3 regions of the Mycobacterium sp. E136 genome follow, and region 3 is predicted to be linked to each of the others. Evidence: predicted binding sites of a transcription regulator. Region 3 holds the regulator's gene; each other region holds the start of a gene.
What was found. The regulator HspR, encoded in region 3, represses chaperone genes until heat shock. The targets are predictions, from matches to a motif close to ANNTGAGTNNNNNNNACTCANNT.

Region 1: clpB (ATP-dependent chaperone ClpB) is a predicted target of HspR. The motif match lies at 1,549-1,571, and genes of this name have one in related genera.
Region 2: lon (endopeptidase La) is a predicted target of HspR. The motif match lies at 2,101-2,123, and genes of this name have one in related genera.

What each region holds. Positions count from the first base shown of each region.
Region 1 is NZ_LZJE01000320.1:8,498-11,775, reverse strand. Features, by position in the region: gene A5698_RS21420 (antibiotic biosynthesis monooxygenase) at 74-1,024, opposite strand; gene A5698_RS21415 (Rv0361 family membrane protein) at 1,027-1,446, opposite strand; gene clpB (ATP-dependent chaperone ClpB) at 1,639-3,278, shown strand, end outside.
Region 2 is NZ_LZJE01000100.1:14,805-18,082, forward strand. Features, by position in the region: gene A5698_RS07555 (alpha-hydroxy acid oxidase) at 1-755, shown strand, start outside; gene A5698_RS07560 (esterase family protein) at 928-1,932, shown strand; gene lon (endopeptidase La) at 2,136-3,278, shown strand, end outside.
Region 3 is NZ_LZJE01000357.1:1,114-4,391, forward strand. Features, by position in the region: gene A5698_RS24170 (FAD-binding oxidoreductase) at 1-805, shown strand, start outside; gene A5698_RS24175 (aldose 1-epimerase) at 948-1,850, shown strand; gene A5698_RS24180 (heat shock protein transcriptional repressor HspR) at 1,859-2,263, opposite strand; gene dnaJ (molecular chaperone DnaJ) at 2,263-3,278, opposite strand, start outside.

The DNA.
Region 1 (3,278 bases), on a different contig from region 3:
GAATGCCCGCTGCCGGGGCGGTTCTTACGCCGCATGCACTCCGCGCGTCGCTGTTTCCTGCCTCAGTGGCGTCTCAGAAGACGACCGACGCGAGGTGGAATATCAGCGCCCAGAACAACATCGCGACGACGATGGTGCCGACGCCCCGAAGGTTGGTCCGTGCGACGGGCACGTCCGGCGGTGGGCGCAACCAGTGCTTCAGCAGCGGGTTCACGTAGTAGGGCATGACGATGAAGCTGATCAGCAGGCTCGACAACAGGTTTCCGACGAGCATGTTCAACCACAGCGGCAGCCTCAGCGGCGACAGCGCGATGGTGAGCAGCATGACTGTCGGGTACAGCCCGACCCACACCGCGATGGAGGTCTTGAGGTTCGTCGGTGGTGGGGCCTGCTTGCCATGCTCGTCGAAGGCGAACCAGCTCCCAAAGGAGTGGTCGATGGTGCGCAGATTGAAATCGGAGAACTGCTCGCCCTCGGCGAGGAGGTCGCGACGCCTCTTTGAGACCAACCACCGGTCGAGGTCCGCTGCGGTGTCGTAGCGGTACATGGCGGTCCGCTCATCCTGAACTCCGGCCACCGGACGGAACAGCTCGCTGCCGCGGAAGCCGGGAAACTCGTTCTCGGCCAGGCGAAGCCGGTCCTGCCAAGCGAGAAACTCATCTACCTGATCGGCGCGGACCCGGTGGCTGACGACGACGGTCACCAGCGCATCGCCGTCTGCGGCGCGGCCGCCGACGATCTGCTGGGTGGCCGGGCCGTCGAAGAGCTCCGCACCCGCGGTCAGTCGGCTCTGCCGCGTGGCGCTGTTGATCCACGCTTGAAGATGGGCGGTCGAATCGAAGCGATAGATCACCACCCATTCCGGCTGAACGGCGGTGGGCGAGCGGATTTCGGCGCCGAGGAAGCCGGTGTATCGGGAAGCCTCGCGGTTGAGGTCCTGCTGCCACCGTTCGAACGCCGCATCCTTACCGGCACGGACCCGCTGGCCGATGATGACCGTCGCGGCGATGTCGCCATCCGTCACGATCAGATGGCTCGCGCCGGGTGGTACCGGCAGGCCTTCCACTCGCTGCCTTCGCGCAGGAAGTCGATGTCGAAGATCTTGGCCTCGGCTTTGTTGGCGGCCGCGAACCGAACGGTGGCCGCGGCCGTCAGGCTGGGCTCGCCGGCGACCCTCACCGAGCTCACGGTGATCTGCGTCGGACCGTCGGCCCGCCGGTTGGCGTACCACTCGGCCGCGAAGCCCGCGGACAGGCGCATCGGCGCGCAGACGTGCGCGGCGAACGATGCGAAGTCCTCGCGGTTGTAGGCGCCGTTCATCCCGTCGAGTACGGCCCGGACCTGATCCTCGTCGCTGACCGAGGCCGCGGGAACGGCCGACGCCGTCGGTGCGACCCCGCTCAGACTCACCGCGAAGCCCGCGAGTATCGCGACAAGCCGACGCATGCGTCCAGCCTCGCTGATACAGCTGTGAAAGTTGTGACAGCTGCACGGCGTGTTGTACGGCCTCTCGAGAAGTGCGTGCGGGAGGCGGGAGAAATTGATTAGACTTGAGCGGAACAGACTCAAGATTGACGACGTTGATCTATGCGACAAGCATTTTTGCCAAGCTCACGTACCTAAGAAAGGGAGGGTGTCGTGGACTCGTTCAACCCGACGACCAAAACTCAGGCGGCGCTGACCGCGTCGTTGCAGGCCGCCACGGCCGCGGGCAACCCGCAGATCACCCCCGCCCACCTGTTGATGGCACTGCTGACGCAGAACGACGGCATTGCCGCACCCCTTCTCGAGGCCGTCGGCGTTGAACCCGCGACCATTCGCGCGGAGACGCAGCGGCTACTCGACCGGCTGCCCAGCGCCAGCGGCGCGGCCTCGCAGCCGCAGCTCTCTCCGCAGGCGCTGGCCGCGATCACCGCCGCCCAGAACCTCGCGACCGAGATGGACGACGAGTACGTCTCGACCGAACACCTGATGGTCGGCCTGGCCACTGGCGACTCGGACACCGCGAAGCTGTTGACCGGCCACGGCGCCTCGCCGCAGGCCCTGCGCGAGGCGTTCGTCAAGGTGCGCGGCAGCGCCCGGGTCACCAGCCCGGATCCCGAGGGGACTTACCAGGCGCTGGAGAAGTACTCCACCGATCTGACCGCCCGCGCGCGGGAGGGCAAGCTCGACCCGGTCATCGGCCGCGACAACGAGATTCGTCGTGTCGTGCAGGTGCTGTCGAGGCGCACCAAGAACAACCCGGTGTTGATCGGTGAACCCGGCGTGGGTAAGACCGCGATCGTCGAGGGCCTGGCCCAGCGCATCGTGGCCGGCGACGTGCCGGAAAGCCTGCGCGACAAGACCGTCGTCAGCTTGGATCTGGGCTCGATGGTCGCCGGCTCGAAGTACCGCGGCGAGTTCGAGGAGCGGCTCAAGGCCGTGCTCGACGACATCAAGAACTCGGCCGGCCAGATCATCACGTTCATCGACGAGCTGCACACGATCGTGGGTGCGGGCGCGACCGGCGAAGGGTCGATGGACGCAGGCAACATGATCAAGCCGATGCTGGCCCGCGGCGAGCTGCGCCTGGTCGGCGCCACGACGCTCGACGAGTACCGCAAGTACATCGAGAAGGACGCCGCGCTGGAACGACGTTTCCAGCAGGTGTTCGTCGGTGAGCCGTCGGTGGAGGACACCGTCGGCATCCTGCGCGGGCTGAAGGACCGCTACGAGGTGCACCATGGTGTGCGCATCACCGACTCCGCGCTGGTGGCGGCGGCGACGCTGTCCGACCGCTACATCACAGCCCGTTTCCTGCCCGACAAGGCGATCGACCTGGTCGACGAGGCCGCGTCGCGGCTGCGCATGGAGATCGACTCGCGGCCGGTCGAGATCGACGAGGTCGAACGGCTGGTCCGCCGGCTGGAGATCGAGGAGATGGCGCTCGCCAAGGAAGAGGACGCCGCCTCCAAGGAGCGCCTCGAGAAGCTGCGCGCCGAGCTCGCCGACCACAAGGAGAAGCTCGCGGAATTGACCACCCGCTGGCAGAACGAGAAGAACGCGATCGACGTGGTCCGCGAGCTCAAGGAGCAGCTCGAGGCGCTGCGCGGCGAGGCCGACCGGGCCGAACGCGACGGCAACCTGGAGAAGGCCGCCGAACTGCGGTACGGCCGCATTCCGGAGGTCGAGAAGAAACTCGACGCCGCGCTGCCCCACGCCGAAGCTCGCGAGGATCTGATGCTCAAGGAGGAGGTCGGGCCCGACGACATCGCCGAGGTGGTGGAGGCGTGGACCGG
Region 2 (3,278 bases), on a different contig from region 3:
CCGCCGCCGCGGGCTACGACACACTGCTGGTGACGGTCGACGTACCGGTCGCAGGCGCACGCCACCGCGACACCCGCAACGGGATGTCCATCCCCCCGACGCTGACGCTGCGCACGGTGCTCGACGCAATCCCGCATCCGCGGTGGTGGTTCGACCTGTTCACCACCGAACCGCTGTCGTTCGCCTCCCTGGATCGCTGGCCCGGCACCGTCGCCGAGTACCTCGACACCATGTTCGACCCCACGGTCAACTTCGGCGATCTGGCCTGGATCAAGAAGCAGTGGCCGAACAAGTTGGTGGTGAAGGGAATTCAGACACTCGAGGATGCCAGGGCCGTCGCCGAACTCGGTGTCGACGGGATCGTGCTGTCCAATCACGGTGGCCGCCAACTCGACCGCGCGCCGGTGCCGTTTCACCTGCTGCCCACCGTGGCCGCCGAACTCGGCGACACCACCGAGATTCTGCTGGACACTGGCGTGATGTCCGGCGCCGACATCGTCGCGGCGATCGCGCTGGGCGCGCGCTTCGTGCTCGTGGGTCGCGCCTATCTCTACGGTCTGATGGCCGGCGGCGAGTCCGGCGTCGACCGGGCCATCGAGATCCTCTCGCAGCAGGTCGCCCGCACAATGCGGCTACTCGGGGTGACGACGCTGAGCGAGCTCGGCCCCGGCCACGTCACTCAGTTGCACCGGTTGCAGCCCCGTGTGTCGGGCACGGACCGAAATCCTCCTGAGTCACTGCAACAACACTGGTAACAGCCCCTTTCTGCCTGTCCGTGAGTCCGCGCTGAGTCGTAATCGTTAGCCAACCGCGACTTCGCAACCGCATGTCGGGACGACAGTTGCAGCGCGACTGCGTGTTTCATTACCAACGCACAGCAAACGGCAATTGCTTGTGGAAGCGATGAAAGGTGGGTTGGTTGCCGTTATGAGAATCTTGGAGAGGTGCCGGACTACCGGCACGAAAATGTTGCGCCGAATGGCGGTGGCCGCGGTTGCCGCGGCTGCGCTGCCCGGGCTGATCGGATTCGTCGGGAGTTCGGCGACAGCCGGGGCATTCTCGCGTCCGGGACTGCCGGTCGAGTATCTGGATGTGTTCTCCCCCGCGATGAATCGCAATATCCGCGTTCAGTTCCAGGGCGGTGGACCGCATGCGGTGTATCTGCTCGACGGCCTGCGCGCCCAGGACGACTTCAACGGCTGGGACATCAACACCCCGGCCTTCGAGTGGTACTACCAGTCCGGGCTGTCGGTCGTCATGCCGGTCGGTGGGCAGTCCAGCTTCTACACCGACTGGTACCAGCCGTCTCGGGGTAACGGCCAGGACTACACCTACAAGTGGGAGACGTTCCTGACCCAGGAGCTCCCGGCGTGGCTGGAAGCCAACAGGGGCGTGTCGCAGAACGGCAATGCCGTGGTGGGCATTTCGATGGCGGGCAGCAGCGCGCTGACCTACGCCATCTACCACCCGCAGAAGTTCATCTACGCGGGCTCGCTGTCGGGCTTCCTCAACCCGTCCGAGGGTTGGTGGCCGATGCTGATCGGGCTGGCGATGCAGGACGCGGGCGGCTACAACGCCGAAAGCATGTGGGGTCCGTCTACGGATCCGGCGTGGAAGCGCAACGACCCGATGGTCAACATCAACCAGCTGGTGGCCAACAACACCCGCATCTGGATCTACTGCGGCACGGGTACGCCGTCGGATCTCGACGGCGGTGTGGCCGGCCAGAACCTCATGGCGGCGCAGTTCCTCGAAGGGTTCACGTTGCGGACCAACGTCACCTTCAAGGACAACTACATCGCCGCGGGTGGCACCAACGGCGTGTTCAACTTCCCGCCACAGGGGACTCACAGCTGGGGCTACTGGGGTCAGCAGCTCGAGATGATGAAGCCTGACATCCAGCGAGTTCTGGGAGCGCAGGCCAGTGCCTGACAGCACCGCCTAGATCCACCCACAACAGGAAGCCTGCCGTTTCCCCCGAACGGCAGGCTTCCTGCCATTTCGGGCATGGTCGCCGGCCCCGAGTGAGAAGCCATGGTCGTGACTCGCCCGAGGGCGTACGTCACACGGGACCACCGGGAACAAACGAGGCCCTCCGAAGGTTGAGCGCAACAGACTCAAACTTTGGAGGATTGATGGCTGAAGCCAAGACAGTTCCGGTCCTGTTCCTGAGCGAATCGATCGTGCTGCCGGGGATGGTCGTGCCGATCGAGCTCGACGAGGCCGCCCGCGCCGCGGTGGACGCCGCGCGTGCCAGCGAATCCGGCGAGCTGCTGATCGCTCCGCGCCTCGAGGACCGGTACCCGTCGTACGGCGTGCTGGCCTCGATCGTGCAGGTCGGCCGCATGGTCGGCGGGCCGGCCGCGGTGGTGCGGGGCGAGAGCCGCGCGCACATCGGCGCCGGTGCGACCGGACCCGGTGCGGCGCTGTGGGTCGAGGTGACCGTGGTCAGGGAAGAAGACCCAGTGCCTCAGGCGACCTATGACCTCGCCGCGGAGTACAAGAAGCTGCTGCTGGCGATGCTGCAGCGGCGCGAGGCGTGGCAGATCATCGACTTCGTCAACCAGCTCTCCGATCCGTCGGCGCTGGCCGACACGGCGGGCTACGCGTCGTATCTCACCCAGGTCCAGAAGCGCCAGCTGCTCGAGACGCCCGACGTCGCCGAGCGCCTGCGCGCGCTGATCGAGTGGACGGGTGCCCACCTGGCCGAGGTCGAGGTGAACGAGAAGATCGCCGAAGACGTGCGCGAGGGCATGGAGAAGACGCAGAAGGAATTCCTGCTGCGTCAGCAGCTCAATGCGATCCGCAAGGAATTGGGCGATGACGACGGCACGGGGTCGTCTGATGACTACCGGAGCCGCATCGAGGCCGCCGACCTTCCGGAGAAGGTTCGCGAGGCCGCGCTGCGCGAGGTCGGCAAGCTCGAGCGGGCCGGCGATCAGAGCCCGGAGAGCGGCTGGATCCGCACCTGGCTGGACACCGTGCTGGACCTGCCGTGGAACGTCACCACCGACGACTCCACCGACCTGCAGGCGGCCAGGGCGATCCTGGACGCCGACCACCACGGCCTGGAGGACGTCAAGGACCGCATCGTCGAGTACCTGGCCGTGCGGGCGCGCCGCGCCCAGCGCGGTTTGCAGGTCGTCGGCGGCCGCGGTTCGGGCGCCGTGATGGTGCTGGCCGGTCCGCCCGGGGTCGGCAAGACCTCGCTGGGCGAGAGCGTGGCTCGGGCGTTGGGCCGCAAGTTCGTTCGCGTCGCCTTGGGCGGCGTGCGCGAC
Region 3 (3,278 bases):
CGCACACGACGTCGTCGCGTTGATGATCGGGGTGATGCGCGGGGCCGCCGACGCGGAGCAGGGGCCGCCGTTCTGCGACGGCACGGTCATCGAGCACCTGCGGGTCACCCGCGACGTCTCCGTCGTGCGATTGCAACTGGACCGTCCGCTGTTCTACCACCCGGGCCAGTACGTGACGGTTCAGGTTCCGCAGTGGCCGCGCCGGTGGCGGTATCTGAGCCCGTCGATACCGACCGAGCCCTCCGGCGCGATCGAATTCCACATCCGCTCGGTGGCCGGCGGCATGGTGAGCACCGCGATCGTCGCCGAGACGAAACCCGGTGACAGATGGCGGCTGTCCAATCCGCATGGCGGGCTGCACGTGGACCGCGATGGTGGCGACGTGCTGATGGTGGCCGGCAGTACCGGGCTGGCGCCGCTGCGGACGCTGATCATGGACCTGACCCGGTGGGCCGTCAACCCGCGGGTCCACCTGTTCTTCGGCGGACGGTATCCCTGCGACCTGTACGACCTGCGCACGCTGTGGGAGATCGCGTCGCAGAACCCTTGGCTGTCGGTCACCCCGGTCTCGGAGTTCAACGTCGACCCGCCGTGGGCCGCCGAGTATCCGGACGTGCAACCGCCGCGCGGCCTGCACGTGCGACAGACCGGCACGCTGGCCGACGTCGTCACCCGCTACGGCAACTGGGGCGATCGGCAGATCCTGATCTGCGGAAGCCCGAACATGGTGACGGCGACCAAGGCGGCGCTGCTCGCCAAAGGAGCACCGGCCGAACGCATTCAGCACGATCCGCTGAGCTCCTGAATCGCGCGGCACGACGGCGGTCGCACCCGCTGAATTGTGAATCTGACGACGGTTTCGTCGCGATGAGCGCAGCTGGTTTCACAAATCGCGCAGGCACGCGCTGTCGTGGCTTCATCTGAGCCCGGCGTGCGACGATCGTCTGGTGGTTGACTTCGATGCCGTCACGCTGAAGGACCCGTCGTCGGACCTGACCGCGACTTTCGTCCCGGCTGCCGGGATGATCGGCACGTCGCTGGCCGAGTCGGGCGACGAATTCCTCGGTCAGCGCCGCGGCTTGACCGCCTACGTGAACAACGGCAAGACGATGGGCATCCCGATCCTGTATCCGTGGGCGAACCGGTTGAGCGCCAATACCTATGAGGTCGACGGGTCGGTCGTCACCCTTACCCCGGGCGCAAACGGGGTCCGCACCGACGAGCACGGCGCGCCGATTCACGGTGTGCTCGCCGCCTACCCGGGGTGGAAGGTCACCACCCGCACCGAGAACATGCTGACCGCCGAACTCGACTACGGCGCCAACGCCGAACTGCTCGCGTCGTTTCCGTTTCCGCACCTACTCACCCAACACGTCACGCTCGGCGATCGCACGCTCACCATCGAGACGACGGTCGCGCCCACTTCGTCGGCGGACGTGCCGCTGTGCTTCGGCTACCACCCGTACCTGAAGATCCCCGGCGTCCCGCGCGAGGAGTGGACGCTGAGCACCCCGGCGATGCGCCACCTGCCGGTGGACGACAACGACATCCCCACCGGCGCTCACGAGCAATGGCCCGGCGGCGCAGAGCAATTGAAGGTCACCGCCTACGACGACGGTTTCGACCAGGTCCCAGAAGGCGCGGTGTTCACCCTCGCCGGCGGTGAGCGCCGCATCGAGGTCCGGTTCGAAACCGGTTATCCCGCAGCGCAACTGTTCGCCCCACCCAATGACGACCTGATCGGTATCGAACCGATGGCGGCACCGACGGATGCGCTACGCAGAGGCGGATACCGAAAAGCGGCCCCCGGCAAGCCGGAGACCGCTCGGTTCTCGATCATTGTTTCTTGAGGAGTTTGTTACTCCGCCTGACGTCGCCGCCGAGCGGCTCCAGGTTGCCAGACCACGACCGCGGTGCTCTTCGGCATCACGGCCAGATCGCGGCGCTGAGACCCCCGCAACGCCTCCACTTCGTCGGTCAGCTCCCGGACCCTAGCCTGCAGCGCCTCGACCTGGTTGGTCAGCTCGATGATGCGTTTGATCCCGGCGAGGTTGACACCCTCGTCCTGGCTCAGCCGCTGCACCTCGCGGAGAAGTTCGACGTCGTGCTGCGAGTAACGCCTGCCGCCGCCCGAGGTGCGTTGCGGGCGCACCAGGCCGAGCCGGTCATAGGTGCGCAGCGTCTGGGCGTGCATGCCGGCCAGCTCAGCGGCGACGGAGATCAGGAACGTCCGCGCCTCGTCGTTCGGCCGTTTCGCTGCCATCACGCACCTGCCCATCCAGCCCGCGGATCGAAGCCGCTGGCCCGCTCCGCCTTCGCATAGGCCTCCAACGCCTCGGCCGCCTCACCCTCGAGATTGGGCGGGACCGCGACCTTCACCGTCACGAGCAGATCGCCGTGTCCGCCGGAGCGTTTCGGCACACCGCGCCCGCGCACGCGCAGGATGCGCCCGTCCGACGTGCCCTTGGGCACCCGAACACCGACCTTGCCCTCGAGCGTCGGCACCGAAAGCGTTGTACCAAGCGCCAACTCGTGGAAGCTGACGGGTACGGTGACGGTCAGGTCGTCGCCGTCGCGGCCGAACACCTTGTCGGGACGCACGTGAACGGTGACGTACAGGTCGCCCGACGGTGCACCGCGCAGGCCCGCTTCGCCCTGGCCGGCCAACCGGATTCGTTGTCCGTCCTCGACGCCCGGCGGGATCCGCACGTTGATCGTGCGGGTGCGGGTGGTCACACCGGTGCCCTTGCACTCCTGGCAGGGGTGCTCGATGATCGAGCCGCTGCCACGGCATTCCGTGCACGGCTCGGAGAACCCGAACGCGCCCTGGTTGCGGTTGATCACCCCGGACCCGTTGCAGTTCGGGCAGACCTTCGGGCTGGTGCCGGGGCGGGCGCCGCTGCCGTGACAGTTCGTGCACGGTGCGGGACTGGTGAGCCGCAACGGCATCGCCACACCCTTGGTGGCTTCCAGGAACGACAGCTCCGTCTCGGTCTCGAGGTCGTTGCCGCGGCGCGGCCTGCTGGGTCGCGGCTGCTGAGCGCCGCGGCCGAAGAGCCCACCGAAGAGATCGCCGATGTTGGCGCCGCCGGTCTGGCCGGCCGCATCGAAGAGGTCGTTCAGGTTGAACTCGACGCCGTCGCCGCCGCCGAAGCCGCCACCGCCGCCGAACCGACCGCGGCCGAAACCGCCGTTGGCGAACAAGCGCCGGGTCTCGTCGTACTCCTTGCGTTTGGCCGGATCCGTCAGCACCTCTTTGGCCTCGGAGACGGCCTTGT